DNA from 2 places in the Paenibacillus sp. YIM B09110 genome. Region 2 is predicted to be linked to the other one. Evidence: predicted binding sites of a transcription regulator. Region 2 holds the regulator's gene; the other holds the start of a gene.
The links. Region 2 encodes NrdR, which represses ribonucleotide reductase genes. Its sites were predicted from a motif close to AACACNATATATNGTGTT; they were not measured.

Region 1 (15,085 bases), on a different contig from region 2:
GTACGAATCGCTTGCGGAATATACGAAAGCGAAGTTTCTGACGGACACTTCGCTTCGCACGCCGCTGTTCGTCCGCTTCTCTACCGTAGCAGGTTCTCGCGGCTCAAGCGATACGGTGCGCGATGTGCGCGGTTTTGCGGTGAAATTTTATACAGAGGAAGGGAACTATGATCTTGTGGGCAACAACATGCCGGTGTTCTTCATTCAGGACGCGGTTAAGTTCCCCGACTTTATTCATGCCGTGAAGCCTGAGCCGCCCAATGAGATTCCGCAAGCTTCATCAGCTCATGATACATTCTGGGATTTCGTAGGCATGAATACGGAGACCGCCCATATGATTATGTGGGTTATGTCAGGAAGGGCGCTGCCACGCAGCTTCCGTATGATGGAAGGGTTCGGCGTGCATACGTTCCGATTCGTTAACGAGCAAGGAAAGTCTCACTTCGTAAAGTTTCATTGGAAGCCGAAGCTTGGCGTTCACTCGCTTGTGTGGGATGAGACGCAGAAGATTGCCGGCAAGGATCCGGACTTCAACCGCCGCGACTTGTGGAATGCGATCGAGCAGGGCAACTATCCCGAATTCGAGCTTGGCGTTCAAATACTGAAGGAAGAGGATGAGTTCAGCTTCGACTTCGATATATTGGACGCGACGAAGCTATGGCCGGAGGAGATCGTCCCTATACGGATCGTTGGCAAAATGACGCTGACTCGGAACACGGACAATTTTTTCGCGGAAACGGAGCAGGTTGCCTTCCATGTCGGACATCTCGTACCCGGCATTGACTTCACGAACGATCCCTTACTGCAAGGTCGGCTGTTCTCGTATACAGATACGCAGCTGCTTCGCTTAGGGGGACCGAACTTTGCGGAAATCCCGATTAACCGACCGATTACGCCAGTACATAACAATCAACGAGACGGCATGCACCGGATGACGATTAATCCGGGACAGACGAGCTATCATAAGAACGGCCTAGCGAACAATGATCCAGCCCCAGTACCGCCAAGCGAAGGGGGCTACCGCCATTACGAGGAGAAGGTAGATGGGCGGAAGATCAAAGCAAGAAGCAACAGCTTTGAGGATCACTACAGCCAGGCGTCGATGTTCTGGCATAGCATGTCGCCGGTCGAGCAAAACCAAATCGTAAACGCCTTCCGCTTCGAGCTCGGTAAAGTTATTTCCAAGCAGATTCGGCAGCGTGTAGTGGATGTGTTCAGCCATGTGGCAGAGGATCTAGCGGAACAAATAGCAGAAGGTATTGGAGCGACTGCGACAAAAGGCGTTGCGACGGAGCCAACAGCAATCTCTCCTGCCCTCAGCATGATGACAAAGACGAAGACTGCTGCTACACGCAAGGTTGCGGTGATGCTTGGAACAGGCTACCGCACGGCAGAGGTACAGGCGCTGTTGAAGGCGTTGACCGCGGCGAAAGTAAGGGCGGACATTGTGAGCAAAACGCTCGTTCCCGTAAGCGGCAACGACGGCACGCTTATCGAGCCGCAGCAATCGCTGCTCACTGCGGCGTCGGTCCTGTACGACGCCGTATATGTAGCTGGAGGAGCACAGGGCGCTGATGAGCTGCTAAGCGATATCGCATCGGCAGGTTTCGTCCGTGAAGCGTTCCAGCATTATAAGACGATAGCTGCCGTAGGAGACGGTGTCCGTCTGCTTATTGCCGCTGGCGCGGCACAAGATGCAGGGAGTGACGGGTCGCAGCCGGCAGGCGTGTTGCTTACCGGTCAAGAGAGTGCCGATGCAGCATTCTTCACATCGTTCATTGATGGGATAGCGCAGCACCGCCACTGGGATCGTGTATTGCAACCGCAACTGTTGAAGTAGATTGAACGTGCAGGAAGGCAGACAAAAGGGACAATCACCATAATGGCGTTTGTCCCTTTTGTCTACTTCTTCAAAGAAATAAAAAAGCCCGCAAACGCTGCTAGAGCGATATTGCGAGCTTGTTGGTTATAAAAGTTGGTGCGGTCGAGAGGACTCGAACCTCCACGGCTGTTACACCACTAGAACCTGAATCTAGCGCGTCTGCCAATTCCGCCACGACCGCATGCCTTAATTACGTTTCTTATGTTAGCATGGCGTGCAGCCATGCGTCAACTGTTTGGTTAAAGTTATAATATTCAGCATATTTTTCTTCCTTTACACAAACAATGAAATAAAAAAGCAGAATGGTGGAACGGTCATGTTGAAACAACGAAATCACGGTATATGGATACTTGTACTTATTGTCACTTTAGCATTATGTTCATTAGCTTCCGGGCAGACGCAGGCGAGCGCACATCGAGTGGATTCTGAGACATCAGATCCGCAAAAACGGTTGGTTGCTATCGTCATCGACGACTTCGGCAACGGGATGACAGGCACGGAAGAAATGATGAAGCTGCCGGTGAAGTTCACGACAGCCATCATGCCGTTCCTGCCTACGACGAAGCAGGATGCCGAACAATCGCATAAGATGGGACATGATGTCATCGTCCATATGCCGATGGAGCCGAATAAAGGGCTTAAGAAATGGCTGGGTCCAGGCGCGCTCACGACTGATCTATCCGACGAAGAGGTTCGCAAGCGGGTGGAGGCGGCGATCGATGATGTGCCGTATGCAGTCGGCATGAACAACCATATGGGCTCGAAGGTGACGGCAGACGAGCGCATGATGCGTATTGTCCTTAGCGTCTGCAAGGAGCGCGGCTTGTTTTTCCTAGACAGCCGCACCACTTACAAGACGGTTGTTCCCAAAATTGCAGGAGAGCTTGGCGTACCACTCGTATCCAATGATGTGTTTCTAGACGATGTGTATACGGAACAGCATATTTCAAAGCAAATATTGCTGCTGCGCAAGCATATGGAATCACATCAGATAGGCATTACGATCGGTCATGTCGGCCCATCTGGTCTTAAAACAGCTTCCGTGCTGAGACATTCAATTCCACTCATGCAATCCGACGTACAGTTCGTGAAGCTTTCCGCACTTGTGAGCGGCTCAGCGGGCGATCCATTTATATTGCCGAATCCCTGAAGCGACTGCTTCGGCGATTTCTTGCTGCTTGACCGGATCGGTTAACATGGCGCGATCCCTTTCGGAGCTGATGAAGCCCATCTCAACGATGACGGACGGCTGATGAACGCGTCGCAGTAAATAGAAGGGTGTGCCTTCGCGCGGCAAAAACTTCGTGTTTTGCTGTCTATTAAGCGCATCCTGAATACAGAAGGCAAGCAGCGCGCTTTCGCCGCTAGTCTGATGAAGTACAAGCGGACCGTACTTGGACTTGTTCTTGGTTGAGTTGACATGCAGGCTGACCAGAAGCTCGCTGTCGATTTCTTCGGTTAATTGCCTTCGCTGCGACAAGTCTTTGCGATGGCGGGATCGGCTAATATGCCAACGATTGTCTTCGCTAAGCGCATAATCGCTTGTACGGTTCATAACGGCAGCAATGCCTTGCGCCCGCAAGATCGCATACAGCTTATGGGCTACAGCGAGGTTAATATCTTTTTCCAGCATATCGCCATAAGCAGCGCCTCCGTCGACGCCTCCATGACCAACGTCGATGATGACGACGGTATTCGGAAGCGCCCAATCAAACCCCGACTTCGATATGACAGGCTGGAACGGCATCGCAGCCGCCGAATGCGAAGAACTGGATGCCAGCAGTAATAAGGCGATTAGGCACATAAGCAGGGAACGGTGCATAACAGGAATTCCTCCATCGCGTAAAGTGATACGCTTATCGTGGCTTATCGGAGGAAAACTCATGCATGTTTATGTTGGGAGCAGGCGGGGAAAGCTTATATTATCAAGCGTAAACGGCAGTCGCCATTTTTTGGCGGCGCAAGCAAACGTTTCGCGGAGAAAAATAAGCACAGTATAAACAAAGATTTTATACTTTCTTATATTTGAACAAAATGGGCTGGAGGAGTGATCGCAATGGCTATCAAAGGCGGTAAAGAATTAGCAACTTTTGTGACGGAGCAATTCGTGACCTATATGGAGACGCCGAAGGAACAGCGGAAACAAACGAAATCGTCAGCCAAAGCATTGAGGGAGCCGTGGCTGACACGTTGGTTCGGATGGGGACCGGCAAGCTTGATGATTTGGTGGAAAATAAGGGCGGAGCGTCAGAGCGTCTCAGCTATAAAAAGAGCCAAGCCCCAACAAGAGCTGTAGCGGAATGTAGCGGCGCAGTCCGCTATCTTCGCCAGCTTCCAAAGCGATATAAGCATGCCCGCTTGTCCAGCTGTGATAGCCGACAACAGACCAGGCATATAACATTTGGCCATCGAACCGCTCGGCGATATACCGCAGCTGTTGTTGGCCATTTATTTTGACAAGCAGGGATGAGTATTTGACTGGATTTATGTCCAGCGGCTTATTCGTGGGCCAAGACAGCTTGGCGTATGGATCGAATGAAGCGAGCGAATGTGATTTTTGAAGCTTATGCTCGGTATGGGCTTGGAATAAAGCAGCTTGCGATCGTTCGGTCTTGGCAGACGTTTCCCAACCTTCAGCGGTAACGGGCAATTGTTCGCCGGTCGCAGCATCGGTGTAATAGGGGTTGCTGTCGGACGTTATTTTCCAAGCGGCAAGCAACGGGTGAATGTAGATGCGTTCAGCACTAACCTTATCGATGCCTGTAGACTTGTTAAGTCCTAGTTGGAGCATAGAATGCTCGAAAGATTGTCCACCGAATAGAGGCGCACTGCTTAAGCCATACTCCCCTAATTGATAACCTCCCGCTTCCAAAGCATTCAATACCATATATCCGAGGATGGCTTGCTTATTATTCTTCACAAGCACAAGCCAGCTATGCGTACCCGGTCCCAGTGCGGAAATCGATAAGTCCGCATTATTCCAGCTTGTGAATTGAGGCTCTGATGCGATTTGATTGGCAAAAATACGGGCTTGATCGCTAATTTCATCAGATATTACCGTAGCTTGAACAGCTGCTGCATTAGCACGAATTTCCTCTGACCCAACAATAGAATTCGCATTAGTGAGACTGCCTAAGGAATAAAGCGGCAATCCGATCAAAGCAATTGAAGCTAAAATTTTCCGCCATTTCAAAAGTGGCAAGGAATGATCCCCCTTCCGCATTGTCTCGATTAGGGACAAGCCTGTCCTATGTCTAGAATTGTACGCTGCAGGCAGCAAAAAGACTGTTGCAACTTGTCAGGCGAAGGCGGCCTTCCGACCGCCTTTTTTTGACGTATCCATGCGAATGTGGTCATAATTCTGTCAATCGATGCCCTCGAGGTGGATGATGCCGCAGTTAATGGCGGATGCCGTCACGCGCGGCTCGAATTGCCAACGAATTTCGGCTTGCCGCTGAACGAATTGCTCCTCGATAGCAGCCTTCGTTTCTTCAAGGGCGTTCGAGATCAGCGGCTCATAGTAGCCTGTGATTCTTGCCAGCTCTTCCTCAAGCCTTGCGGACGCTTCACCTGCCCAGCCGTAATCGTAGCTCTTGAGCTTACGTTCCAGCGCGGCTTCTACGATACTCATCGCTTTGTTGTAAGACAGGCCATTGCGCGTAATGTGGATGTTGGAAGGCAGACGGGGCGTAAGCTTCATAGTGACCAAACGATCATGGAATTGCTCCACGCATAAGCCGGTGGCTAGCGATACCCCAAAGCTGTGAATCTCCTCGCGCTTGCGATCGCAAGCGAATTCGACGCGCATATTGACGGCCAGCCAAGCGGTGTAAGGAGAAGAGCTGTATGGATGCGGACTTTTTTTGTCCATCTCCTGAAACAGATAAACGAAGCTGCCCTTGGACTTGGCCGCATCGAACAGCTGCTCCAGCTTACGCGAGCCAAAATAAAGATCCTCGCGCGGCACGCGAACATTCGAAGCCAAGCTGCCGTGAACGAACCCGAGGGAGCGGCTTAAAGCCGCATTCGCCGCTTGATCCTCTTCTGTTTCTGCGGGGGCAGCGGCTGTCTTGGAGCCTGCTGCTTTGTCGGCCTCCATCGCGTCATACTTCTGCTTATCGGTAACGAGCAGATAGGTCATCGTCTCCGGCTCCGTACCTAACCGATCTACGAAGCTCCAATAATAGGGGCGGTTCGTCAGTTCGCGGTCTGCAAAAGGGGACAGCTTGACGGTGAAATGAGACGGCGACTTTTCCAAAATCGAGCATTCCGTTGCTTCCAAATACCGGTTGACGAACTTATGGACTTGTTTCTCGTTCATGGGCGCACCTCCACCGTTTGTCCGAGCTTGTCCGTGTGGATAATCAGCTCATGAGAATGCGATTGCGTTCGTGAAGGAGTTAGAGGCTCGTCAGCCGTTGCCGTCGATTGCACCTCACCGCGAATTTGACTAAGCGAACTGCCCAGCTCGCTCATCTGGCGTTTTAAGTCTTGATCATTTCCCGCTTCGAGAAGCATACGAGCCAGCCGTTGCTCGATGGAGCCGTCGCCTTTCTCGAAACGCTCTAGAATATGGTCCAGCTCGCCGATCACGAGCTCGAATAGGTTGATCTTCTCATGAAGCAACCCCACGATATGCTCTTCAATCGTTCCTTGGGTACACAAGTTATAAATTTTCACATCCTCGGTCTGACCAAGACGATGCACCCGTCCTATTCGCTGCTCGACGCGCATCGGATTCCAAGGCAGATCGAAGTTAATCATGTGGTGGCAGAACTGCAGATTGATGCCTTCGCCGCCAGCCTCCGTCGCAATCAACACCTGAGCGCGTCCGCGGAACAGATCCATCATCCAGTCCTTTTTGCCCCGATTCATACCGCCCCGATAAGGGACGGCAATCATATTGTGCGCGCGGAAGAACTGCAGCAAATACTCTTGCGTTGCCCGATACTCCGTGAAAATAATGACCTTCTCGTCCATAGCTTTCACGAGCTCGAGCGTCTTCTCGGCTTTCGTATTCGCTTTGATGCTCTTGATCTTCTCGACGAGCTCCCAAATCTTCGGACGCATCGGCGAATCCTCGCTCGTCTTCTTGAACAAATTAACAAGCGTAAGGAAAACGGCGTCGCGGCTGCTGCATACTTCACGCTGCAAAGTTACGAGCGACAGCATGCTGGTCAGATCGCCTCCGCTTTCGTTATAGCGTTCCTTAACGAAGCCGGTTACGGCATCGTAGAGCGCTTTCTCGTCTTCGGACAAGTAGAGCGGGATATTGCGTACGACCCGTTTCGTAAAATGAATGCCTCCGTCGCCGCGCCGATTGCGGATCATGACGCCGGACAACGCTTCTTGCAGCTGATCCTCGTTTTTCGGAAGACGCTTGTCGACAACGAAGTTGGCTGCGAAGTCGCTTTGGCCGCCTAGTTGGCCCGGCTTGAGCAGCGTGATGAGATTGAACAGCTCGTCGAGATCATTTTGAATAGGCGTCGCGGTCAGCAGCAGACAATATTTTTTGCGAAGCAGATTCGCAAATTGGTAGTTCGTCGTCTTCTTGTTCTTGAGCTTGTGCGCCTCGTCGATAATGATGAGGTCATAGTCGGTGTTCAATACGAGCTCGCGATGCGGATCGCGCTTGGCGGTGTCGATCGAGGCAACGACGACGTCATAACCCCAGGTATGCTCGCGTTTCTGCGCAACGGCGGAAATGCCGAACTTCTGATTCAGCTCCCGCACCCATTGGAGCACGAGAGAAGCGGGAACGAGAATGAGCGCGCGCTTCACAAGCCCGCGAACCATATATTCTTTGAGCACGAGGCCTGCTTCGATCGTTTTGCCAAGGCCTACCTCGTCGGCGAGAATCGCTCTGCCTCCCATCTCGTGCAGCACTTTGCGCGCGGTACTGATCTGATGAGGCATAGGCTCGAATTCGGGTAGGCTGCGCAAGCACTGCAGTTGTTCGAAGCTTTCAATTCGACGCGCTTGCTCTGCTTCCATCGCGAGCTGATAGAGTGTCCAGTCATCCCATGGACCACCCTTGGCAATGCGGTTCTGAAGCTCATCGAACCAGGAACGATCGTATTGCAGATCGACTAGCGGATGAAGCTTTTTCGTAACGTAAGAGATTCCCGTATCGGTTGAACTAATCTGTGGCTGGTTCGTAAATGACATGGAGATCAGCTCCCTTCCGCATGGATTAGGCATAAGTTGTCATTAGTATGGCCCTTTCAACAAAGATTAATAAGATGGCTTATAAAAAAGAGTGCGGACAAGCCTGAGCGAGATAGATGTCATGTAAGCGGAGTTCGTGTAGGAAATTCGAGGAAAACAAGACTATAAATCAACATATAGTATAGTATAATAAGGTCAAGGCACAATATATTGTGAATATCGTTGGATTCGAACGTAGGGAAGACGAAGCGAATGGAGCTTGAGAGGAGACTGTGACGGAGATGAGTACAGAGCAGGGAACGAGACTCGAGGGACTTAGCGAGAAAATATTTTTGGATCGTTACGCATGGAAGCAAGCCGATTCCAGTCAAGTCAAGGTCGGCGATACGGTGCTCGTCTTGACGAAGGATGATACGAAGTTTCCAACCAAAGAGGTCGGTGAAGTTACGGAGTTGTCAAGCAGCGGAGGCAATGTCAAAGTTCGGCTGAGGAGCGGCGATGTTGTTGATACGACAACCGAGAAGCTGTCGCTTACGATCGAGCGAACACCGGAGGAAATGTGGGAACGTCTAGCGAAAGCAATGGCTTCGGCAGAGCTGACAGAAGATAAACGCAAGGAGTGGCAGGAGCGTTTTCGATATATTTTAGACGATTGGAAGCTTGTGCCTGGAGGCAGGATTGCGGCAGGGGCTGGCGCGAGCGAGGAGCTGACTCTATTCAATTGTTATGTCATCCCATCGCCGAAGGATAGCAGAGGCGGCATTATGAAATCACTCACGGAGATGACGGAAATTATGGCCCGCGGCGGCGGCGTCGGCATGAATCTATCCTCGCTCCGTCCGCGCCGTTCGATCGTCGCAGGCGTTAACGGCTCATCCAGCGGGGCAGTTTCTTGGGGAGGCTTGTTCAGTTATACGACGGGGTTAATCGAGCAGGGCGGAAGCCGAAGGGGAGCCTTAATGCTAATGATCAATGACTGGCATCCTGATGTGATGGAGTTCATTACGGTCAAGCAGACTATGGGGCAGGTGACGAATGCCAATCTGTCCGTATGCGTCAGTAATGCGTTCATGCATGCGGTTAAGGAAGACCTCGATTGGGAGCTTGTTTTTCCGGATACGAAGGAAGAAGGCTACGACGAGCTATGGAGTGGCGATCTTGAGGCGTGGCGCCGAATGGGCAAGAAGGTTATTCATTATAAAACCGTTCGCGCGCGCGATATATGGCAGACAATCATCGAATCGGCTTGGAAGTCTGCAGAGCCCGGCGTAGTCTTCATGGAGTATTACAACCAAATGTCGAACAGTTGGTATTTTAATCCGATTATTAGTACTAATCCTTGCGCGGAACAAGGGCTTCCTGCATGGGGAGTATGCAACCTGTCGGCGATCAATTTGTCGAGATTTTATGATGAAGAGAAAGATGATGTTGCATGGGATGAGCTAGCGAAGGTGACGCGATGGTCGGTACGTTTTCTAGATAATGTGATCGATACGACGCCGTATCATTTTGAGGAAAATGAAAAGAACCAGAAGCTGGAGCGCCGTATTGGGCTTGGGACAATGGGGCTTGCGGAATTGATGATTAAGCTGCGAATTCGTTATGGGAGTCCAGAATCGCTTCAGTTTCTTGATAAGCTGTATGGGTTTATGGCGAGAGAGTCCTATTTGGCATCATCCGACATTGCCGGAGAGAAGGGATCGTTCCAGGCTTTCGAGTCAGAGCCGTTCCTGCAAAGCGGATTCATGCGCAACATGACTGAACAGTTCCCCGAGGTCGGGCAAGCGATTAAGAATAACGGGATGAGAAATGTGACCGTTATAACGCAAGCGCCGACGGGCAGCACGGGTACGATGGTCGGCACTTCTACGGGGATTGAACCTTACTTTGCATTCGAATACTACCGGCAAAGCCGACTTGGCCATGACAAGCAATATGTGCCGATTGCCGCGCAGTGGAAAGAGGAGCACCCGGGTGAGGAGCTTCCCGATTATTTTGTAACGTCGATGAGCTTGTCGGCGGAGGATCATATTCGCGTACAGGCTGCGATACAACGCTGGGTGGACAGCTCGATCTCGAAGACTGCGAATTGCCCCGCCGACTTCACTGTAGAGGAGACCGCGCGGCTGTATGAGCTGGCGTTCGAGCTAGGGTGCAAAGGCGTAACGATCTACCGCGACGGTAGCCGCGATGTGCAGGTGCTGTCAACGAAGAAGGAGGATTCAGCGATTACGGAAGCAGTTGTTGAGCCTCGGATAGTAGAACCGCAATCTAATAAAACGGAGCAAGTATTCGATAAAGAATACAAACGCCGTCCTCAAGTGTTGAAGGGTGCTACCTATAAGGTCAACACGCCGTTCGGAATGGCCTATATTACGATCAACGACTTGAACGGATCGCCTGCTGAAATTTTCTTGAACGTTGGTAAGGCAGGGTCGGACGTATTCGCCATGGCGGAAGCACTAGGTCGCGTCTGCTCGCTGTTCCTTCGTTACGGCGATCACGGCAATAAGTCGAAGCTGCTTATTAAGCATTTGAAAGGGATTGGAGGCTCGGGGGCAATCGGATTCGGCGTGAATCGGGTAGAGTCGATTGCCGATGCTGTGGCAAAGGCGTTGGAGATTCATACGGAGGGCGCTGAGGAGTATGCGGCAACAGTAGAAATTCCATTAACTCTGGCTACCTCCCAAGCTCCTCCATATGATGAGCGTGGAGCAGAGACATCCATTGACTTGTGTCCATCTTGCGGGTCAGCAACGCTTATTAATATCGAGGGATGCAAGCAGTGCAGTACGTGCGGATACAGCAAGTGTAACTAGATATATAATCAGAACGGTAAACAATTTTAATTGTGGGAGTAGTTAGAATGTCGATCATTTGGTCGTAATTCAGATTGTTCAAACGAAAGAAGCCTGACATTAATGTTAGGCTTCTTTGTTTTATTTGTTTCGAAACTCCTGTGGGGTGCTGCCATATTGTCTTTTGAAGATTTTGATGAAGTGTGGAGGAGCCAAGAATCCGAGTTGACCGCTTATTTCATTTATTTTAAGATCGGTAGTTCGAAGCAAATGGGCTGCGCGTTCCATACGGGTCCGATACAGATAATCGCCAATCGTCTCGCCAGTCACCGTTTTGTAGACCTTAGACAGGTAGACGGGATGCAGGCCGACGTGTTCGGCTACGGTTTGCAACGCGATACCTTCCGCTAGATGCCCCTGGATAAAGCTCCGAACCTTTGAAGCAATTAGTTGATGAGAGTCTTCGATCTGACCAGAGGCTTTATCTTTGAGACCTCCGATGATTCGCTTGGCCCATTCGTATATTCTCTGACTGGAAAGCAAGCTCTTCTTCCGCAGCATAAGATCGAATTCTTCGCCGAGCTGTTCTTCGAGCGTTCCGTCTTTCACAGAGAATGACAAACTGAACGAAGACGACAAGTAAAGCAGTATTGTGAACAGCTGATCGTGCGAACGCTCGTCGTTCGGGGTATTTATTGACAGAATTCGGCCGATCTTGGCGATCGATTCTTGCCAGCTTCCCGATTCCAATAATGCCGGAAGTAGCGGAGGCTCGAACAGAGTGACGAGGTTCTGATTCGGGATTTTTTCCGTTACTTCATCAATCGTTATAAAGTAGCTTCTATTTCCTCCGACATTGCGAGTAAACGCCATAACAGAAGCGTGATAAAGATCCGCCAAAGAACGGGGGAACTTGCGAATGCCGCTTAAGCAGACGGAAATCGAGCATTTTAAATATTTTTGGACATGCTGCTGAAGTTTTATCGCATAGGAATCTATCAAATCGGGCGATTGCATGTCCGTACATTTGACTAGAAACACTAAGTAGCCCTGATCGGTTGTACAGTGCCATAAGTTGAAGGACTCTCCGTATACTTCTTCCGCAATATTGCCTACCGCGTACTCCAGTAGCGATAAGGAATGTAAATCATACTCATAAAACTCCACCTCTAAGCGAATGACCATCATGACGAACGGGTCGGATGAACGGAGCGTGATGTCCAACATGGCTAATCGTTCGTCCAGTACATCCTCAGAAATCGGTTTGTTTTGAAGCAAGTCGTTGAGCAACTGATTGCGCAGGAGCGGTTTGTTGGCATGCAGCGTTTGTTTGATCCGCTGGTTGGAGCTGATCTCGGCCCATTCGCGTTCGATATCTTGAATAGCGGTTCCGACGGATTTGACTAGCTCTTCTACGTTGACTGGCTTGAGAAGGTAGTTGATCGTCTGATACTGAATCGCCTTCTGGGCGTATTCGAATTCGTCATGGCCGGACAATATGATGCAGCGGATTTTGCGAGAGAAACGTTTCACTCGTTCGATTAGCTCCAGGCCGTCTATCTCAGGCATTCGGATATCCGTGATCATGACGTCGACGGCGTGCTTGGCTGCAATTTGGAGCGCTTCATCTGCCGAGTACGCTCGGTGAACTTCATCGAAGCCGTGTTCTTCCCATGGAATAGTCAGCGCCAAGCTGTCAACGACAGATGACTCGTCATCGACGATTAGCAATTGGTACATGGATTATTCCTCCTCATATTCGCGGATCGGCCAACGCAATGTAACGTACAAGCCTCCGAGCTCGCTTTGGCCGATTTCCATACTTGCTGATGGATCAAAATGAATATGCATGCGCTGCACAATGTTCCAGAGAGCACAGCCCATTGTATCATCAAGAGGTTGTTTGATACGCTGCTGCAATAATTGGATATCTTGCAATGACATGCCCTTCCCGTCATCCTCGATGATCAGACTGTATTGGTTATCGCCTTCACGTCCAGTTATACGAATGCAGCCTGCGAGTTTTTTCCTCTCGATCCCATGAATGACGCTATTCTCCACTAGCGGTTGAAGGAGCAGCTTCGGAACGGATAACCGCTTCATGGTATCCGGTACATCGATTTGATAGCGGAGCCGCTCCATCCGAAGGCACTGAATGTTGAGATAGTTCTCGACAACGCCTAATTCTTTTTCCAATGTTGTAAGCGGCTCGTTAAGCCGGGTCGTATACCTGAAATATTGAGCCAAATTTTGAGTCATGGCCGTAACCGCTTCATCATTGCCTAGCCGAGTCATGTTATTGATAAAGAAAAGGCAATTATACAAGAAATGCGGATTGATTTGAGCTTGCAGCTGCTTGACCATGGCTTCTCGCGAAACGATTTTTTCCTTATACACTTTCTCGATCAGATCCTCGATCTGGGCAGCCATATCGTTGAAGTTTTCGTAGAGGAAGTCGAATTCGTTCCGGCTCATCCGCGTAATCCGATGATTAAAATTGCCGCGCTTGAGAAGTCGGACGCTCTTAATCAATGTAATAATAGGCACTTGAACTTTCCGATACAAAAAAGAAACGATGGCGACACCGGCCAAGAATAGCATGACACAGGCAATGTAGAAAAAGGTTCTCGTCTTCTCGATAGGCTGTAGTGCAACGTCAAGGGGCAAATAATCAACCATAAAAAAACCCAGTTTCTCCGATCGTATGAAATTCGCCATATAATCAATCCCTTTAACCGTAACGACCTCGCTACCTTCGTCGCGTCCCGATATGAAAGGCTTTAGCTTGTCCAATACTTCGGCAATTTCCGTCTTGTCTGCTCCTTGATTTGGAATGACAGGACCGCCGGTTTGATAGAAAAACGAAACGTTATTCTCTATTTTGGCTCTGTCCAGCATCTCGCGCAAATTGTTTTGCGGAAATGTGACTCGAATCGTAAAGCCTTGTTGCACTCGGTACGAGGAGAATCTCCCTAGATTGGGATCGAACGACCACGTGTCCGCAGACGATTCCGTCGGCGGGGCGGAGCGTTCAGACGTCGTACCGATCCATCTGCCAAGATGGTCGGAAAAGATGCTGATTTGGTTATTCCACCCTTCGGAGAAACTCTGCAACTTCATTTTATCCGTCAGATCCAGCACGAGTTGAATCTGTTCATAGCTGTCCAGCAGGTCGATAGAAGGCAGTAGTCCGACTTTCGAATCCGTCTGGAGCGCAGTGGCCAGCATGTCCAACTGCTCGACATTATGATCAAGATTGTTCACCAAGAAACGGATTCGATTTAAATTGTTGTTGCGGATATCATCTCTAACTGTATCCAGGCTCGTATTGACGGTATACGTATACATAATCAAAACGATGACGGTCGTGAGCAGTGTTAGCAGCAGCATACTGTAGAATGTTTTATATTGTTTGAACATAACGTATCGATTCCTTTACGGGAGGTTCGGGTATGCTCCCATTGTAGGCGTCCAGAACCCCTTTTACAATGCCGAAGGGCTGAATCACAGGGGGAACTTAAGATCGCGTTATCCATCTTTGGATTTCTCTATATCGGACAGGAAAGCGGCGGTCTTACAATGAAGGCAGAAAGTCGACTTCATGTGTAGGAGGTTCTTATGGAAACCGCAATGAACACCGCATCAAAAGCAATCACAAGGGAACCCAAGAAAAAGATCGTACGACGAAGAGACAACTGGCAGCTTTATCTCATGCTGCTGCCGGCCGTCGTCCTTACCGCCGTTTTTGCTTACGTCCCTATGGGCGGCCTCGTAATGGCGTTTCAGGAATACAAGCCGTATTTGGGCATTACTGGCTCGAAATGGGTTGGGATGGATCAATTCAAATTTCTATTTGAATATCCGGATAGCGTACAGGTCATTTGGAATACGCTCCGCATCGCGGTGCTGAAGCTAGTCTTCGGAACAACCGCAACACTTACGTTCGCTTTATTATTGAACGAGGTGCGCAAAAAAGTCGTACGTAATACGGTTCAAACTTTCGTTTTTCTTCCGCATTTTTTATCATGGGTCGTGCTAGGAGGTATTTTTATCGAATTGCTTGATCCCAAGACCGGTTTAGTGAACCAATTGATCGCGGCGTTCGGGTACGAGCCGATATTCTTCTTAGGCGACAACAACTGGTTTCTGGTCACGGTCGTTACAAGCGAAGTTTGGAAAGAATTCGGGTACGGCGCAATTATTTTCCTCGCGGCGCTGGCTGGCATCAACCCGGCGC
Region 2 (15,085 bases):
CGGTTATTCAACCGATGCAGAGGTGCTGGAGGATCTGGCTCCGTATCACGAGATCATTCCGCTTATTCTGCATTACCGCCAGCTTGCGAAGCTGCAATCGACGTATGTCGAAGGTCTGCTGAAGGAAGTACGCGCAGAGACGGGTAAGATCCATACGTATTATCGTCAGACGATAGCGGCAACCGGACGTCTTAGCAGCCAATTTCCGAATTTGCAAAATATCCCGATCCGGCTGGAGGAAGGCCGTCAGATCCGTAAGGCATTCGTCCCTTCTGAGCCGGGCTGGTACATCGTTGCCGCCGACTATTCGCAGATCGAGCTTCGTGTATTAGCTCATATAGCAGACGACGAGAACTTGAAGGAAGCGTTCATTCACGATATGGATATCCATACGAAGACGGCGATGGACGTTTTTGGCGTCACAGCTGAACAAGTGGATTCCAATATGCGCCGTCAAGCGAAAGCCGTTAACTTCGGCATCGTGTATGGCATTAGCGATTATGGCCTTTCGCAGAACTTGGGAATTACAAGAAATGATGCAGCTAAGTTCATTGAGCAGTACAAGGAAGTGTTCAAGGGCGTACGCCAATTCATGGAGGATATCGTCGTTCAGGCACGACGCGACGGTTACGTAACGACACTCCTCGAACGAAGACGTTATTTACCGGAGATTAAGGCGTCGAACTTCAATCTGCGCTCGTTCGCGGAGAGAACAGCAATGAACTCGCCGATTCAAGGGACGGCCGCCGATATTATTAAGCTGGCCATGGTACAGATGGACGAAGCGCTGCGTGAGCGTAACCTGAAGAGCCGCATGCTGCTCCAAGTACATGACGAACTTGTATTCGAAGTCCCAGAGGATGAGCTGGAGCTCATGAAGTCGCTTGTCCCGGAAGTGATGTCCGGAGCGCTGCAGCTGCATGTTCCGCTGAAAGCAGATGTCAGTTTCGGTGTCAATTGGTATGAGGCAAAGTAACCCGCTAGCTCTCCATTTGCGTTATAATAGATGGCGAGGTGAGGACAAATGCCGGAATTGCCGGAAGTAGAAACCGTAAGACGCACATTAATCGATCTAGTCGCGGGCAAACGTATTCAATCCGTAACCGTTAAGCTGCCGCGTATTATACAACGTCCTGCAGAGCCGGAGCAGTTCGCTGCCGCTCTAGCCGGACATACGATTCAAACCGTTGAAAGGCGCGGGAAGTTTCTGCTGATCATGCTCGACGGTCTAGTACTCGTATCGCATCTCCGCATGGAGGGGCGTTATAGCGTGAATAAGGCTGATGAACCGACTCCGCTGCATACGCATGTCATTTTTCACTTTGACGACGGAACGGAGCTTCGCTACAAGGACGTAAGGCAGTTTGGAACGATGCATCTGTTCGAGCCGGGGCAGCACTTCGAGATGGCGCCGCTTAACAAGCTGGGAATCGAACCGTTAGAGCCGGCTTTCACCCTGCAGGCGCTTCGCGATAAGCTGGATAAACGTAAGATGAGCATTAAGCCGTTGCTGCTGAATCAAGAGCATATCGTCGGGCTAGGCAATATTTATGTCGATGAGTCGCTGTTTTTGGCACGGATTCATCCGGAGCGATCAGCCAATTCGCTGAAGCCAGCAGAGTGGAAACGGCTGCATGAAGCGATTCGTTCAACGCTTGGACGCGCTGTTGAAGCCGGGGGCTCGTCGATCAGATCCTACGTGAACGGGCAAGGCGAGATGGGCATGTTCCAGCATTCATTTTCTGTATATGGCAGGAAGGACGAGCCTTGCAAAGTATGCTCGCGACCGATCAAGAAGTTCGTCCTGGGCGGCAGAGGAACGCATATCTGCGAGAAGTGTCAGCCCGTTCCTAAGGAATAGCTGCACCCGAAGTATCATAAGCCGCTTAATCGGCTAGGCTTACAGCTATGCACCGTCATCCGCTATCCGCATATGATGTTCTTGTTAAGAGAACATAGGCGATCGCCCGTATCAACGGCTTCTGTCCTAGACATAGGCCGTTCACCGGGCAGTCGCGATGCGGGGAGGGAATTCGTTGTTCGCGCATTTGGCTCCACTGTTAGTGATCGCTTTTGCAGTTAGCTTGGATGGATTTGGCGTTGGAGTTACGTACGGGCTGAGGCGAATCAAAATTCCGTTTTTATCGGTTTTTATTATTGCCTGCTGCTCTGGACTTATTATTTGGCTATCGATGCAGGTTGGCAGTTGGCTGTCGGGGTACTTATCCGAGTTCGCCGCTCGCTTGATCGGCGCATGCGTGCTCATCGTGATTGGCGGTTTCGCATTGTTCCAATTAAGGCGCGGGCGTGACGATCAGACCGCAACAGCCGATGCAGAGGAAGTGGCACCAGCTATCGAGCATAAGGTAGTGGAAACGGCTTCCGGTTCTGCAACGGAGCGTATTCTTGCTTCCAACACAGCGCTTGTAGTGATGGTGGAGCTTAAACGGCTCGGCCTCGTCATCCAGATCCTGCGTACGCCACAGGTAGCCGACGTCGATAAGTCGGGTACGATCTCGGCCTCAGAGGCAGTTATGCTCGGTGTCGCTTTGTCGCTTGATGCCTTCGGCGCAGGACTTGGCGCCGCGATGATAGGTCTGCCTGCTCTAATGACGGCGCTTATTATCGCTGCATTCAGTGCTATTTTTCTCATTGGGGGAATCCGGTTTGGGTTCCAATGCTCGAATTGGCGAGGAATGCAGACACTGTCCTTTCTTCCAGGGATATTATTAATCATCATGGGTATTATGAAGCTGTTATAACTTCGAGGTGAATGGAATGATAATCGGATTAACCGGCGGTATAGCCAGCGGCAAAAGCACCATCGCTCAGCTGCTCGCCCACCGCGGCGCGCTGCTGGTCGATGCCGATCAAGTAGCAAGAGAGGTTGTTCAGCCGGGAGAGCCGGCACTTGAGGCGATCGCCTCTTCTTTCGGACAAGCTGTACTTCAGGCGGACGGCTCCTTGAATCGTTCCGCGCTTGGCGCTATTGTGTTCCAGGACAAGGCGTCGTTAGCGAAGCTCGAGTCGATCACGCATCCCGCGATCAGACAGCGCATGCAGCACAGAATACATACGTATGCCGAGCAGAATCCGGGAGCGCTAGTTGTTGCCGATGTCCCGTTGCTGTACGAGACGAATCAGCAAGCCTTGTATGAAGGCATTATGGTCGTTTATGTACCCGAGACGGTGCAGCTTACGCGGTTAATGGAGCGTAATCAGATGGACGAGGCAGAAGCGAAGCGGCGTATATCGCTGCAGATGGATATTGAAGAGAAGCGAAGACGCGCAGATTGGGTGATCGACAATAGCGGCCCGCTCGCAGAAACGGAACGCCAGATCGATGATTTTTGGCGCAGTCAGGGAATATTATGAAAGTACTTTTGCGCAAAAGAGTTGTGCTCGTATTATTGCTAGGACTTATCGCTATCCTTTTTTTGAAGTCGGACTGGCTTGGCGAGTATATGTATCCCGTGTATTATAAGGACGATATTCGTGCCAGCGCTTCGAACTACGGATTGGAGCCACATTTGGTAGCCGCCGTGATTCGAACGGAGTCCAACTACAAAACAAGCAGTCAGTCAGTTAAGGGCGCTGTTGGATTAATGCAGATGATGCCGAATACGGCTAAGGATGTCGTTCGGCGGGCAGGATTCACTGAAGTGACGGAGGACATGCTCAAGCAACGCGCGGATGTTAGCATAGAGCTTGGGTCATGGTATTTAAGCTCCTTGCATCAAAGGTTCGATCAGAACTCAATCGCGGCAATTGCCGCGTATAATGCCGGACCGACGAGAGTCAGTGAATGGCTGAATACGGGAGAGTGGGATGGAAAGCTGGAGACGGTGAAGCAAATTCCGTACGGTGAGACCCGCCACTATGTACAACGCGTCATTTATTATTATAATAAGTACAAGGAATTGTACCCTGACTTTTAACTTAGAAAATAAGATGAGCCTTGAGAGGCTCGCCGCTTCATGGACGAGCTTCCCAAGGCTTCTGTTATTCATACAAACTTAATGAATCATTATTTGTATTGGCCGGCAAGAGATTGCTCGGCGATTTGCACCAGGCGACGAGTAATGGAACCACCGATCGAGCCTGCGTCACGGGTTGCCATGTTTCCATAATATCCGTCTTGCGGAATGGCAATACCCAGCTCTTGTGCCACCTCATATTTCAGTTGGTCCAATGCTGCAGTTGCTTGTGGTACTACCAATTGGTTGCTGTTTGCGCTCATGTATGTTCACCTCCTTGCGGTTGGTAACTGTATTATGTGCGTTATTCTAGAGTTCATTACAGGTAAGGTATGGGAATAACTTAAGCTAAAGTCAATGTCGGTATGATAAATAAAGCATCAGGATGAATGGAGGGAAACAATCCAATGAAATGCCCCTATTGCGATTACGCAGGCACAAAAGTGTTAGATTCACGTCCGGCTAACGAGAACAAATCGATTCGCCGCCGCCGCGAGTGCGAGAAGTGCAACCGCCGCTTTACGACGTTCGAAATGATTGAGGAAACACCGCTTATCGTCATCAAAAAAGGCGGCAGCCGCGAGGAGTTCAGCCGCGACAAAATATTGCGCGGTCTTATCCGCGCCTGCGAGAAGCGTCCCGTACCGGTCGAGCGTCTCGAGGTTATCGTCTCCGAGGTCGAGAAGGAGCTTCGTACAACGGCGCTGGCCGAGGTTGAGAGTCGCGATATCGGCGAGATCGTCATGAGCCAGCTCTACCCTGTAGACGAGGTGGCGTACGTTCGCTTCGCGTCCGTGTACCGCCAGTTCAAGGACATCGATATGTTCATGAAGGAGCTTAACAATCTGTTGTCCAAGCACCCTTTGAACAGTCCATTGAACAGCTTAAGAGATATAGATTGACAATTTTGGCGACATCATGCTATTATCAACCTTGTCGTCATTTGGGGCCATAGCTCAGCTGGGAGAGCGCTTGCATGGCATGCAAGAGGTCAGGGGTTCGATCCCCCTTGGCTCCACCAAACAATAAATTCAACCACTTCATCCGAAGTGGTTTTTTTATTGTTTGGTGGAGCCCATCAAGGGGGCGAACCCCGGGGTTCAGCCCGCGCGGACGGAGCGAATGCGGAGGAGCACGGCGTCTGAATCCACCGCTAAAAGTCCACGTCGACTAAGCCTCGTCAGCCATTCAATCAAGATTCGGACATCCCATAATGGAAAGACGAGCCAATGCGAGTCGTCTCCCCCTTGGCTCCACCAAACAATAAGGGGGCGAACCCCGGGGTTCAGCCCGCGCGGACGGAGCGAATGCGGAGGAGCACGGCGTCTGAATCCACCGCTAAAAGTCCTCGTCGACTACGCTTCGTCAGCCATTCAATAAAGATTCGGACATCCCTAAATGGAAAGACGAGCTAGAGTGAGTCATATCTCCTTAGGCTCCGCTAAGGTTTAAAAGCTTTTAAGCAAACTCTCCCATCAGCTCAGGAAAATTTGCAGGCTAATCCAAGCAGACTGAAAAATGTCTAAACCCCGTCAGCCATTCAACCAAGATTCGGAGTCATATCCCCCTTGATTCTATTAAGGTTTAAAAAGCCTTTAACTAACTCTCCCATTAGCTCAGGAAAAGAGCAATTCTCGCAATGAGGGATAGAAATTTGGCTCATAATGTGTTTATATTAAATCACAATAATTAACAGATTTTCATAGTTACAAGTAGAGGAGTGTCGGGTTTTGTTCAATCGTAGATGGTTGGTATTATTGCTTGTTGTGGTCGTTTTCACGTCATCGGCAACGTTGTATGGCGGAGATAGCAAAGTGTATGCCGCGTTCTCTGGCGCAGGGGACGGTTCTCCTGGGAATCCTTATATTATCGCTAGCATTGAGCAATTAAAAGAAGTAAGCGACGATATGGATGCAGCCTATCGGTTAGGCGCGGATCTCGATTTGTCTGGGGAAAACTGGGAGCCGATCGGGAGTTGGGGATCTGAACCTTTCACTGGCCTGTTCGACGGAGACGGGCACACGATTGCGAATTTGACGATAGACACGGACGGGGCCGGCACAAACAACCTCGGGTTGTTCGGTTACGCTTCCAATGCCGAATTTAGAAATATCGGGTTGGTCAACGTGTTTATCGATTCTTACACCGGCGACTATATCGGCGGGGTGATCGGGTATAGCCAAAACTCTCTAATCGAATATGTGTACGTAACCGGAACTATCATCGGCGATGAATCGGTGGGCGGTTTGACCGGCTATGCATCGGGGAATCCCGGCGATGATATACGCTATGCATACTCTTCTACGCATGTAACTGGATCAAATAACGTAGGTGGATTGAACGGCATGATTGAAGGGTATTTGGCGGTTGAAAATAGTTACTATAATTCAACCTTGACTAGCTCTTCAGCAGGCGGAGAGCCTTTAACGGAAGTGAACATGAAACTTAGCGATAGCTTTACAGACTGGTATTTCGCCAACGAGGACGGGGATGGCAGCGAATGGGGAATAATCGATGGGCTAACTTACCCTATGCTTCGCAAGACGTTCGATCGAATTACTTTGGATGCGTTGAAGGTTACGGCAGGGACTGATCCGGATAACGGCGATCCGGTGGAGCTCGGGCCGTCTTTCGCAAAAGATCAAGTATTTTATTCGGGCATCGTACCGAATGAGGTAGATCAAGTGACCGTACACGTGGACGCGCAAGATAGCGAGTCTTCGATCAATAACGGAGCCGCGTTGGAAACGATCGATTTGGACGAAGGAGAAAATCTTATCGATATTAAGGTTTCGAGCGCCGGCGCAGCGGTTCCGAGTTCATGCATACAACCGTGTACGTTGCCTGATCCTTACGTTTTGACGTATACCCTTCAAATCAACCGGGAGGATGGCAACGCATTCCCTCACACGATCTCGACTGCCGAACAACTGGCAGCGATCGGAACGGGCGTCGCGGACGGGTATCAATTGAATGATGATTATATTCTTATGAACGATATTGATTTGTCCGAGTATTTGAGCGATTCCGGCGGGGGATACAACGAAGCCAAAGGATGGGTTCCCATTGGGGACGCAGCTAAACCTTTTACAGGAACTTTCGACGGCAACGGTCATGTCATCAATAACCTGATCATTGATCGCATAGACGAAGAGGATATTGGATTCTTCGGAGTGGCGTCGGGTACCATCCAAGAGATCGGTATGACGAATATGGAGATTGCCGGAAAGCGCACAGTGGGGGGGATTGTCGGATCGCTCCTCGATGACGGCATCATTAGTAACGCCTATTCTACCGGTACGGTGACGGCAACCGTTCAAAGAGCGGGAGGATTGGTTGGGAAATTGCAAGGAGAATTGAATGAAACGTTTTCCACGGCGGACGCCATTGGATTAAGCGGATCCGATTACATAGGCGGACTTGTCGGCGAATCGGCTCATGCAATCGTGACGGATTCCTTTGCCGCCGGGCGAGTAACGTCTGCTGCAAGCACCGGAGTAGGAGGGTTAATCGGCGCCAGCATCGATACGGCAGTAACCGATTCCTTCTGGGATATCGAAACGAGCGAGCAACCGACTTCTGCCGGAGGAAGTGGTGCCATTGGAAAATTATCGACAGAGATGAAATCAAAGTCGACCTATTCTGCAGCAGGCGTAGACTGGGATTTTACAAATACCTGGGCGATGATATCGGGAACAACCTATCCGATGTTCGAGCACGAATTAGAACCCGCGAAGCTTGCGAGCTTGAGCGTATCAGCAACGGGAGCCGTATTAACTAGGTCTCCGGCTGACTTCGATTCCGAACTAGGCTTATATACGATTACATCGAACCGTTATATTGATTCTGTGGATATAACCGTCGCTCTAGCCAATCTGAATGCCAAGGTTTCGATTTCAGGAACAGAAGCGTCATCGGCAACGGTCTCCGTTAATCCCGGCGATAATGAGATCACGATTGAAACGGAGGACGAGAACGGGAAAGCTCACGGAATTTACAAGCTCAACGTTCAGATTCCCGCACCGGAAATAAACGATGTGAATTTTCCCGCAGGCGGATATTACGGAACTGGCGATACCTTGAAATTCGTCATAAGCTACGAAGGGTCGGTGGATGCTCCAGTCGGTACGCCGCGACTGCCAATCGTGATTGGCGAAGGGGCCGATACGTCAACGGTATATGCCCTCTATACGGAACAGCCAGCAGGCGAACGGAACAAGCTCGTATTCGCTTATGAAGTGCAAGACGGATTGTTGGATACGGACGGCATAGAAATCGGAACGGAAATCGATTTGCCGGTTGGCGCAGCCCTTACTGCGTCTGGCGTGGATGTTCCGCTGGATGTTCCGGCGACGGGGGCGAACGGCATTGTTATTGATTCGGTCAAGCCCTCTATAACATGGACTCAGACGCCAGACAGCACAACGCCGACCAAGGGATCGGTGAAGGTAACAGTGGCAACCGACGGAACGGGTAGCGATATTGCGGTAACGAAGTGGACGAAAGGCGTGCGGACAGTAGACTTTTTCGCAAGCGCGGGTACGCTGTTGACAGGAGACAGCTTTGACATAACTTCAAACGGAGCCTATACAGTATACACGGAGGATCAAGCCGGCAACGGAGCGGTCGAGATTATCGCAATCAGCAATTTCATTACAGTAACGCCGGACGGCTCAACGTCAAACGACTCGCATCTAATCGACTTGAACGGGCAACCGCTCGATTCGTCGACTATCGACGCGTCGAAGCCTTCCGTTACGTTGGAGGTAAAGCCTAAGGAAGGCGCAGCTTTTGTGACTATTCCGGCAAAAGTATTAGCCAGCTGGAAGAGTAAAAACGAGGCCTTCGTCATAGAGATAAAGTCTCCCTACGGCAGTTATCAAGTTCCAGTCAATCTGGCATCGCTTATACCGGGATTGCCGGAGTTGCTGGCAGACAGCAACCTCAAGGTCGATGAGATCAGCTTTAAGATCACGTTGACCGACAAATCGAACAACAAGGAAATCCTAACGGCTTTTGCTAAAGGATTGCCTAATGGTATCGAATTGGGCGCGATCGTCGATTTCCGAATCGATATCATAAATCCGAAGACCGGGCAAACGATAGGAACGGCGGACAAATTCAGTCAAGCGTTGACTAGAATCATACCGATGCCGAAGAACGTGACGATCATGCCGTTGCTATGGGGAGCGTTCCGATACAACGAAGCTCTAAAGGAATTCGAATTTGTACCGGCTAGAAGAGTACAGATAGAGGGCCTATGGTATATCTCGATTAACTCGCACACGAACAGCGTGTACGTAGTTGCGGAGAATGCGGCGAACTTTACTGATGTGCTTAAGCACTGGGGCAAATCGTTTATTGAACAGGCGGCGGCGAAAGGGCTTGTTGAAGGGATTGGAGGCGGCAATTTCGCTCCAGACAAAGCGGTTACCAGAGCGGAGTTCACCGCTATGCTCGTTAGAGCGCTTGGACGAGGTACAGCTGCCAGCAGCACAGCGCCATATGAGGATGTAAATCAAAGCGCGTGGTATTTCGGCGAAGTAGCAATTGCCAAGGAGCTTGGACTATTAGACTTTGTGGAAAGCTCGAGCTTCAACCCCGATCAGCCGCTATCCCGAGAGGAAATGGCGAGCATGCTGGCGGCAGTCATTGAACTTGAAAAGCTGCCGACGACGAAGGAATTCGTCCGCTTGGACGGCTACAAGGATATCGGAAATGTAAACTCGGCTTATCTTGAGGACGTGCGTTTGATGGTTAAGCTTAACATCATGACAGGAATGAGCGAGGTTACCTTCAATCCGAAGGGCGAGTTAACACGCGCGCAAGCGGCGGTCGTATTCATCAGACTGCTGCAAACATTAGGGTCAATTGAATAGAAAAGGATATAAGAAAAACCTGCTTGAACAGAGAAATATCTGCTCAGGCAGGTTTTGTCTATATCAATGAGAATGTGAGAATGTAATCGATCATGGCGCCTGAATCAAATGGCTGTTGAAGCGCTCATCACTGAACGGCCTCGATAGAGGTTTTCTCATTTTTCTAGAAACGTCTCCGTTTTTATTGATTTGGGAGTGTGAAAAAATTTTGAATGTAAACCACTCAACGACGATAAAACACATCACTGGCAAGGAAGATAGTATTGAAGTCATCACTTGTGTGGTCTCCCCTCGGGGGAATCCTACTTATATATTTGTTTCATTGTCGGATAAGAATAAATAAGTTAAAATTACTTTTGTCTATACTTTTGTGAAGGTGTTTTTTTTACACCAAAAAGGAGTGCAATGAAGAAAATTGGCATATGTGCAGCGATAACCGGTTCAATGACTAAGAAAGAAACAATGCCCGGTCTGCCTGTTACTGTTGATGAAATTGTTAATTGTGCATATGAGTGTTCTGTAGCAGGGGCTTCTATGGTACATGTCCATGTTCGCGATAAAGAAGAAAAACCGTCGTTGGATTTCTCCTTGTATGAGGAAGTGCTATCCGGAATTCGTGAAAAATGCGATATCTTAGTGTGCATCTCCACCTCTAATCATCTTGTTGATGTATCGGATAAGAACCGAATCAAATTAATGGAATTAAAACCTGATTTAGCATCCATAGAAGTAACTTCACTCAACCGTCCTGACGGAGGCATTAAAAACTCCAAAAAATTCGTCATCGATATGCTTATGGCTATGAAGGAAAATGAAGTCAAACCGGAATTTGAGATATTTAATCCAAGAATGTTAAAAGAACTACTGCGTTTGGTTGAGCTTGGCGTCGTTGACGACAATGCTTATATTCAATTTGTCATTGGTTCTATCGGCGGGATGAAGCCAGACTATAAAAATATTCAATGGATTCTCGACGCTGTTCCAAAAGGATTCACTTGGTCTGCGGCCGGGATTGCAGGAATGCAGTTGCCGGTTAATTTTATTTCCATTTTAAATGGCTGCGATGTGATTCGTACGGGAATGGAAGATAATCGGTATTTTCTAAAAGGCATCCCGGTGAATAATAATTTGGAATTTGTAAATCGTGCAGCCGCAATGATTCAAACTTTAGGTTGCGAGGTGGCCAGCTCCTTAGAAATGGCGAAAATATTGGGGATAACGGGCCGGTTCTAAGCGTTGGTATAAGAGGATCGTCCTCAGAAAATAGGTGGAACTTTTGAATATCGGATTAATTGGATATGGAAAATGGGGACCGAACATCGCAAAGGAAATAACCTTAAATAAGGACCTGCGGCTTACCGCGATTTGCGATATCGATATTCAACGTCTTAAAGTTGCCGAAGAGCTTTATTCGAAGGACAATCGTATTTTTTTCGATATGGATTACCGGACGTTATTAACCAACCGGATTGATGCAATCGTAGTATCCGTGGGTATGGAAAACAGCTTCGGGATAGCCAAAGACGTATTGCTTGCGAACAAGCACTTATTTATTGAAAAGCCGTTCGCGATGACAACCGAGCATGCTGCGGAACTTCATCGTATCGCGGATCAAAGAGGGCTTACGATTCATGTGGACCATATTATGGTTTTCCATCCGGCGATAACAAAAATTAAAAACAGTATAACTGAATCTAATGCAATGATAGCTTTTGAGGCGACAAGACTAACTTCAGCTCGATCAAACAAGTCGGAGGGGCTGCTTTGGGATCTGGCGGTTCATGATTTGGCCGTATTGGACTATCTGTTGAATGGTCAAGAGATCGAACTTATTGATGTAGCGTATCATTCGGATGAAATCGCGTTAACGCTGGGATGCAATTCGTTCATAGGTCGAATTAAAGTTGGCCACAACGCTAAGGCCAAAGATCGGCACACGTTAATTAAATTTGCCGACAAAGAAATCTACTTTAATGAACTGGATGAGAGAAAGATATTCACGATCTACGAGAAGGACATTAATGGATGCTTGAGCAACCCAATGAAAGAGCGCTATGCTGAACCAAGCGCATTATCGAACAGCTTATCCCATTTTATGGACTGCGTGCACCGTCATAGCAAATCAATCGCAGGACCGGAACAAGCGATCCGGGGTATTCGATTAATTGAAAAAGCCGAAAAGCTTTTGAAAATGGAGATGGCTAAAAAGTGATTCATGAAAGCGCGTATATCGGTCAAAACGTGATTATCGGGAATGCGGTCAGCATCGAAGAATTTACGATCATCGGCGATAACGTGGTTATCGGAGATGATGTAACCATTTGCAGCCATACAAAGATTCATACCGGCACATCCATAGGCAGCGGAACATACATAGGCAGTTTTTGTTCGATAGGCGCCCTGCCTAATCTCAAAGGATTTGATAAATCAATCAAATCCGGACTTCGTATCGGTTCGAATAATATGATTAATGATCATACAGTCATAGCGAGGTCAAAAGATCCAGACAGCAACACGATTATAGGCAATAACAATCATATTGGTCACGGCGCTTACCTGGGACACGATGCGATCATCGGAGATTCAACCATATTATCCGCTCACGTACGGATTTCCGGGTACACGCAAGTCGATGATTTTGCGCATCTTGGCATGTCTGCGTTCACGCACCAATTTTCTAGAGTGGGCCAATATGTCATGATCGGCGCCATGGCTAAGGTAGTGCGGGACGTTCCTCCCTATTTGCTGGTAGACGGCAACCCTGCTCTGATTAAAAAAGTAAACAAAGTCGGCTTGGAAAGACAAGGTTACACCGGCGAACAAATTAATCAATTGGAGCAGATTCTTAATGCATTGGCAAAATGCTCCTATCCTTCTTTAAATGATGAAGATCGAGTGCAGCTTATGAGGCAATTTCAACAATGTGAGATTTTCTCAAAGTTGATGAAATTTATTGATGATTCAAAAAGAGGGTGCTTGAGAATTGATGCATAGCGGAGTCGCCGAGAAGATTTTGTATCATTTAAAAGATAAGGATTGCGTAATTGCATTTTCTCATGACGACTATCGCGCGAAAGCCGGCGGTGCGCAGAAATACGGAATAGAGCAACAAAAAATGATGAATGACCGCAACATTTCTTACATTGCATTGTTCCCTGTCAGCATGCAATACGCACCGAAAATCGAGCCTAAACATTTGCTGGTCGAAGTTGTGATCGATGGCGTAACAACGTGCTTTTTAGCTGCATGGCAAGTAGGATTTTGTTTCGGAACGCTTATAGCAGCCAATAAAATCAATCTCATGCGCATTTTTATCAACAGTCTATACGGAATGAATATTGCGATGATCTATGAAATCATCAGCAGAATAAAAGAGAAAAAGGATACAGAGATCGTTCACATCTTACATGATTATTATTCCATTTGTCGAAATATTTTTTTGTTTTATAACGATGAGGAATTTTGCGGTCCGGCTCCCATTGGCTCGCCGCGATGTGCGACCTGTCGCCATGGGGAGAACCGCGAAGCGCATTATGACAGTGTAAACGAACTTTTTATTAAACATAAGGTAGTTATCGTGGCGCCATCGGAAAACGGGAAGCGCATTTTTCTACGAATATTTAAGCATTTAGAGGACAGCGTTCGCATTGTTCCCCATCAGAATGCATTACAAACGAATAAAATACTTCCTAGCCATTCAGTCGCGGATCGTAGAATAAGAGTCGCATATCCCGGCTATTCTTCCAAATATAAGGGCTGGGATGCATGGGTAAAGTTGAATGGGATTTCGAATAAATCCGATTATGAATTTTATCATTTTTCTTACGAGGACCAATCGTTGCCTGGGACGATATTCGTGGACACGAGCTTTCAGAATGGGGCTAAGCAGGATACCACCTCAAAGCTTATAGAACATGAAATTGACGTTATACTTCTATGGTCAAATTGGTTTGGCACCTATAATTACACTTATTACGAAAGCCTTGCTGCCAACTGTTTTGTTATTACCTACAAAGACAGCGGCAATATTGCAGATCAGACAAGGCACTTTGAAAATGGGCTGGTATTGGATTCTGAACAAGAATTAGTTGAGTTGTTTCATGATACGGAGAAGCTAAAAGAGATTGTCGCCAGGCATAAAATAACTGATGTGATTTACAGAATCGTTGAAAATAACGAACTGGCGGACGAACTTATGGAGCGAAGACTCTTCTTACACTCTGAATACCAGAGCGCGGAGCAACAGCTAAATAATGATTATGAACAAACGATTGAAAGTTTAATTCAGTTCCAATTTGAATTGCAACGGAAACTTAAGGAAGTTGCTCAACACTATAACGGATTAGAAGCTCGTTCTAATGAATTGGGAAAACGTTATAACGAAAACTTGGCTCATTCGCAACAATTAGAAGATCGAAATAATGAGTTATTCCATAAAGATATCGAAAATATGGCTAACATACAGCTACTTACGAGTCAACTTAATGAGTTTCATGCAAATCATCATATGACTTCCAACAGACTAGCTCAATTGGAAGGCGAAGGTTTTCTAAAAACATTCGTTAGAGCTTTTTACAAGTTAATACCGCGTCGTGTTCGGTTGAAATTAAAAAAGTTTGTTGGAATGTGAAACCGTCCACGAAGGTAGAGCACTTGCATGGCATATCCCTTAGGCTCCACCATACTTAAATTTTAAACACGCCGCCAAGCAAGGGCGTGTTTTTTTTTGGTGCGCCCAGCATGGGCGAGGTAGGGGGCAAGGCGCCCCCTCCTACTGCGATCTGCATTATCGAATATGTACGCTCTTCTCGTACCGCTGTCGTAGAACGTCATCCTTGTTTCAAGGTGTTTAGCGCTCCTTGGCGAATTTGCTGCGGAAGCCCGAGGGAGAGAGGCCTTCTTTCTTGGAGAAGCAGGTAGAATAATGCGAGATATGATGGAAGCCGACCTCATCTGCGATCCGGGCAATAGACCAAGAGGTTTGCAATAGCAGCCGTTTGGACTGTTCAAGCCGGTAATACAGGAGAAAGGTCATAGGAGTCATACCGTACACTTTCAGCATCACCTTAGCCAAATAATTGGGGTGATAGTTCATCTTCTTTTGCAGAACGGAATTCGTGATATCGCTGGCATAGTTCTGGCGGATGAACAACTCGATCCGCTCGGCGAGCTGAATCGCGGTGACGTTCGTGGGGGAAGCGAGATCGCGATCCAGGTGCTGCAGGAACA

Region 1: the regulator NrdR is predicted to act here: its motif matches at 8,250-8,267, upstream of V8F51_RS02740 (adenosylcobalamin-dependent ribonucleoside-diphosphate reductase).

What each region holds. Positions count from the first base shown of each region.
Region 1 covers NZ_JBANSP010000002.1:84,829-99,913, forward strand. Annotated here, with positions in the region: gene V8F51_RS02700 (catalase) at 1-1,840, shown strand, start outside; tRNA gene V8F51_RS02705 (tRNA-Leu) at 1,977-2,063, opposite strand; gene V8F51_RS02710 (divergent polysaccharide deacetylase family protein) at 2,199-3,032, shown strand; gene V8F51_RS02715 (N-acetylmuramoyl-L-alanine amidase family protein) at 2,997-3,704, opposite strand; gene V8F51_RS02720 (YqzE family protein) at 3,939-4,178, shown strand; gene V8F51_RS02725 (hypothetical protein) at 4,140-5,075, opposite strand; gene V8F51_RS02730 (YqhG family protein) at 5,247-6,203, opposite strand; gene V8F51_RS02735 (DEAD/DEAH box helicase) at 6,200-8,050, opposite strand; gene V8F51_RS02740 (adenosylcobalamin-dependent ribonucleoside-diphosphate reductase) at 8,332-10,869, shown strand; gene V8F51_RS02745 (response regulator transcription factor) at 10,990-12,588, opposite strand; gene V8F51_RS02750 (histidine kinase) at 12,592-14,268, opposite strand; gene V8F51_RS02755 (ABC transporter permease) at 14,467-15,085, shown strand, end outside.
Region 2 covers NZ_JBANSP010000003.1:186,376-201,460, forward strand. Annotated here, with positions in the region: gene polA (DNA polymerase I) at 1-976, shown strand, start outside; gene mutM (DNA-formamidopyrimidine glycosylase) at 1,025-1,861, shown strand; gene V8F51_RS05480 (MntP/YtaF family protein) at 2,037-2,762, shown strand; gene coaE (dephospho-CoA kinase) at 2,779-3,375, shown strand; gene V8F51_RS05490 (lytic transglycosylase domain-containing protein) at 3,372-3,938, shown strand; gene V8F51_RS05495 (alpha/beta-type small acid-soluble spore protein) at 4,028-4,240, opposite strand; gene nrdR (transcriptional regulator NrdR) at 4,385-4,879, shown strand; tRNA gene V8F51_RS05505 (tRNA-Ala) at 4,923-4,998, shown strand; gene V8F51_RS05510 (S-layer homology domain-containing protein) at 5,708-9,856, shown strand; gene V8F51_RS05515 (3-keto-5-aminohexanoate cleavage protein) at 10,262-11,089, shown strand; gene V8F51_RS05520 (Gfo/Idh/MocA family protein) at 11,133-12,068, shown strand; gene V8F51_RS05525 (hypothetical protein) at 12,065-12,850, shown strand; gene V8F51_RS05530 (hypothetical protein) at 12,840-14,486, shown strand; gene V8F51_RS05535 (AraC family transcriptional regulator) at 14,706-15,085, opposite strand, start outside.